2 regions of the Micromonospora sp. NPDC005806 genome follow, and region 1 is predicted to be linked to the other one. Evidence: riboswitches for the same ligand, from Rfam matches in the RefSeq annotation. Region 1 holds a riboswitch; the other holds the start of a gene.
The links. A riboswitch is a leader RNA that binds a small molecule or an ion and turns the genes downstream of it on or off. The one in region 1 is predicted to bind cyclic di-AMP.

Region 1 (2,193 bases):
CTCACCCACTCGACCGCGGGCTTTATCGACCCGGGCTTCTCCGGGCACGTCACGCTGGAGCTCTCCAACGTGGCGAACCTGCCGATCACCCTCTGGCCGGGCATGAAGATCGGCCAGCTCTGCATCTTCCGGCTCTCCTCGCCGGCCGAGCACCCGTACGGCTCGGCGGTCTACGGCTCCCGCTACCAGGGGCAGCGCGGGCCCACCCCGAGCCGCTCCTGGCAGAACTGGCGGACCTGGCCGACCCGCTGAGCCGGCCCGCTCGCGTCAACAGGGGCCCCTTCCTGTACCCCAGGCGTTGGGAAGGGGCCCCTGCTCACACCTCAGCCCGGGCGGCCGTAGCTGTTGATCTGGCCGTCGTCGACGCGTTTCATCGTGATCGGTTTGCCGGACTGGGAGGCGTGCACCACCCAGCCGTTGCCGACGTACATCGCGACGTGGTGCAGGTCGCTGTAGTAGAAGACCAGGTCGCCGACCCGAAGGTTGGCGCGGCTCACCCGCTGGGTTACGGCGTGCTGCTGCGCGGCGTTGTGCGGCAGCGAGACCCCGGCCTTGGCCCAGGCCGCCATGGTCAGGCCGGAGCAGTCGTAGTGGTCCGGGCCGGCGGCGCCCCAGACGTAGATCTTGCCGATCTGGGCGCAGGCGAACTTGGCCGCGACCCCGCCGGGGCCACCCGGGTAGCCGGCCGGGCAGGGGGCGGGACGCAGCGGCCCACCGCCCCCGTTGCCGTACACCTTGAGCCGCAGCTTCTGCAGCCGGGCGATCTCGGCGTCGATCTGCTTCTTCTGAGCCGCGAGCTGGGCCTCGGTCCGGGCCAGCTTGGCGATCATCTCGTCCAGCGGCTTCTTCTTCGCGGCCAACTGGTCGCGCAGGTCGGCGACGGCCTGCACCTGCTGCTGCTGGCGGTGCGCGAAGCGGTCGAGCAGTTCGAGGCTGTCGACCACCTCGCCCGGGGAGCGGCTGCCCAGCAGCGCGTTCACCGTGGAGAGGCTGTCCCCCTTGTACGCGTCGGCGGCGAGGCCGCCGACCTGTCCGAGGGCGTGGTCGACCTGGGCTTCCAGCGGGGCGATCTGCTTGGCCAGCACCGCGGCCTGCTTGCGCTTGGCGGCGAGGTCCTCACGGGTGGCGTTGACCTGTTCGATGACCGGTTCGAGCTTGTTCCAGTCCCGGTCGATCTGGGCTTCGATCTCGGCGACCGACGGGTCGGCGTGGGCCGCCGTGGCGCCGCCGGTCAGGATGACGGCGGTGCCGACCAGGGCGGCGAGGGCGGTGGTGCAGCGGGACCAGCGTGAACGCGGCGCAACCGGCTGCCGGTCGACCGACCGGACCGACGGTGGCCGCGGGGCATGGTTAGCCACCGGGCTCCGTACTCCTTCTTTCCGACCGCCTACCGAGTTAGCTGACGGGTTCGGGCGGGAAGGGCGCCGCCCTACCGCAGTGGCTGCGGATTCACCCCAGGTACCTGGGTCCCCGGCTCGCCCGGAGGCGACTCGGCGGTGTCCGACCGTCACCACCCGGGCTGGGCGGTGAGACTGCCGGTCGACGATTGACCAGAGTAGAGATCGCCGTTATCAATCCGCAACTCGCGACGCCGTGACACTCCGTACGTGAATTCCCGGCCGCTCCCGGCACGGTCGAAGATATTTTTCAGTCCACATCACTACCCAGAAAGGTATTGACCACAGGCCCCGTGCGGAGTGAGGGTGAGGACGCAGTGACCCCCATCCCTGTCTGGAGGTTCGATGCACCTCTCACCCCCGCCGTCGGGCAGACGGATACTGCTGGCCGCCGCCGTCGCGGCGGCCACCGCCTTCGCGACCACCGGCCCGGTGGCCGCGGAACCACTCACCGCCAATCCGGCCGACCGCCAGGCGCAGTATGCCGCCGCGGCCGACGAGTACGGCGTACCGCAGAGCGTCCTGCTCGGCGTCTCGTACCTGGAGTCCCGCTGGGACACCCACGCGGGCCAGCCCAGCACCAGCGGCGGCTACGGCCCGATGCACCTGACCGACGCCGAGCAGGTCGCCTCGACCCCGTCCAGCGCGCACGTGGACGAGAACGAGGACCCGCGCGGCGACGACTCCCGCCCGCTCACGCTCGACCCGGCCGTCGCCGCCGCGCCGTCCGGGGACGTGCTGCCCCAGGCGACCCTGCAAACCGTCGACGCCGCCGCCGCGCTCACCGGCATGTCGG
Region 2 (2,193 bases), on a different contig from region 1:
TGTAGGACTTCCAGCCGGTGGCCGGGAACCAGATCTGCCGGTTCCAGATCACGTAGTAGATGCCCAGCCGGTCGGCGTTGCGGATGAGGAAGGCGGCGACGTTGTTGCCGTACATCCGCATGTCGTTGTTGTGCCAGGGGGAGAAGCCGCTCTTCTGCAACGACCAGTCGCAGGCCCGGCCCTTCGGGTGCTCCCACGGCCCGCCGGACCGGTAGCAGCCCACGAAGCGGTTGAAGCCGGCCCGCTTGACCTCCTTGTAGGCGTGCAGCGTGCGCGGCGTGACGCAGCCCGAGGTGGTCGGGTCGTCCTCGCTGCACGACTCGGGCTTCCAGTCGCCGTCGGCGGTCCGGCCGGGGCCGATCCGGGCCACCGGGGAGGTGGCCGAGACCAGGCCGCCGGTGAAGCCGAGCCCGCCGACCAGCTTCAGCGCCTTCTCCGTCTCGGCCTTTTCCCGGGCCATCGTGTTGGCCTGCTTCTGCTGCTCGCGTACCTCGGCGTCGAGGGCGATCTTGGCCTCCTCGGCCCGGTTCTTCGCCGCGTTGACTTCGGCGAGCTTCTGCGCGTTCACCATGTTCAGCTCGTCCAGCAGAGCGGCCCGCCGGACGAACGAGTCGGGCGAGTTGCTCTCCAGCAGCATCGTCATCGCACCCAGCCGGCCGGTCCGGTAGGACTGCGCCGCGATGGCGCTGACCTGCGGGCTCAGGGCGTCGAGCTGGGCCTGCGCGTTGCGCACCTCGAGGGCCAGCTGGACCTGCCGCTTCCGCGACTTCTCCAGCTTCGCCTTGGCCTGGATATAGCCCCGGTTCGCGTCGGCGATGGCCTCGGTGATCAGCGGATCATCCTCGTCCTCGGGGGAGTGCCCCGAGGGGGTGGGGCTGCTGGGCGCAGCCGTCGCCGGGGCGGGGCCGGCGACGATGGCGAACGCGGCGAGCACGGCCACCACGGGTGTCAACCAGCGGCGCAGAGGTGCCGTCACAGTGTTCCCTTCCGTCGACCGCCGACCGGGTTAGCTGACGGGTTCGGGACGGAAGTGGCCCCTACCGCTGGCGCGGATTCACCCCAGGTACCTGGTTCCCCGGCTCGCCCTCGGGCGATTGGGCGGTGGCACCGCTGGCGCCGCTGCGCGCCTTCGGCGGTGACCGGCAGCGAGGTTACCTGAGAGTCCGGGCGGGGATCTACGTCCGGAAGCCGACCACAAGCCCCATTTTGCCGTGGCGCTGCGTGACCAGCATCGCGTTGGCAATCGGCCGTCACGCAGCGGAGTGTCACCATCCGCTCTCCGTGCTCCTCTGTGGTCCGCGCCACCCGACCGGCGCCCCGCCGAGGGCCTCGAGAGCGTCGTCCCGCGTCGCCGGCCGGGGCGTCGCCGGCGGTTCGCCGTCCGGCGCGGCGCCACGCCGCCCGGCGGTGGTCACCACCGCGGCCAGTCCGGTGGTCAACGGCACGGCGGCGATCAGGCCCAGCGTGGCCACCGCGCTACGGACGATCTCCTGGGCCATGAACTCGCTGGTGAGGATCTGGCTGACCGGCCGGGAGTCGGCGACGAGCAGGAGCAGCAGCGGCAGCGACGCGCCCGCGTACGCCAGCACGATGGTGTTGACCGTGGAGGCGATGTGCGCCCGGCCCACCCGGGTGGCCGCCCGGTAGAGCTGGGTCCGGGACAGCCCCGGGTTGGCGTGGGCCAGCTCGGTGACGGTGGCGGCCTGGGTGACCGTGACGTCGTCCAGCACTCCCAGCGAGCCGATGATGATGCCGGCCAGCAGCAGCCCGTGCAGGTCGACCTCGCGCTGGAACATGGACAGCGTGGTGGCGTCCTCGCTGCCGAAGCCGGTCAGGTGGGTGGCGGCGGTGGCCAGCGTGCCGAGGACCCCGGTGAGCACCAGGCTGCCCAGGGTGCCGAGCACCGCCACCGAGGTCTGCGCGGTGATTCCGTGGGTCAGGTAGAGCACCACGAACATGATCAGCGCGGCGCCGACGATCGCCACCAGCAGCGGCGGCTGGCCCGCGCCGATCCCGGGCAGCACGAAGCCGAGCAGGACGGCGAAGCTGGCGACCAGGCCGCCCAGCGCGGCCAGCCCGCGCCACCGACCGAAGGCCACGATGGCGACGGCGAACAGCACGGCCAGCCAGACCAACGGCGTACCCCGTTGGTGCTCGGCGATCTGGTAGCTCTTCGCCGCCGGGTCGGCCGGG

Region 2: linked by a shared signal. The riboswitch ahead of ACFYOS_RS22800 (coiled-coil domain-containing protein) and the one ahead of ACFYOS_RS33365 (NlpC/P60 family protein) in region 1 are both predicted to bind cyclic di-AMP.

The regions. Positions count from the first base shown of each region.
Region 1 covers NZ_JBIAIL010000057.1:9,525-11,717, forward strand. The annotation lists gene dcd (dCTP deaminase) at 1-252, shown strand, start outside; gene ACFYOS_RS33365 (NlpC/P60 family protein) at 324-1,358, opposite strand; cyclic di-AMP (ydaO/yuaA leader) riboswitch at 1,371-1,506, opposite strand; gene ACFYOS_RS33370 (N-acetylmuramoyl-L-alanine amidase) at 1,743-2,193, shown strand, end outside.
Region 2 covers NZ_JBIAIL010000023.1:75,035-77,227, forward strand. The annotation lists gene ACFYOS_RS22800 (coiled-coil domain-containing protein) at 1-976, opposite strand, end outside; cyclic di-AMP (ydaO/yuaA leader) riboswitch at 981-1,111, opposite strand; gene ACFYOS_RS22805 (YibE/F family protein) at 1,266-2,193, opposite strand, start outside.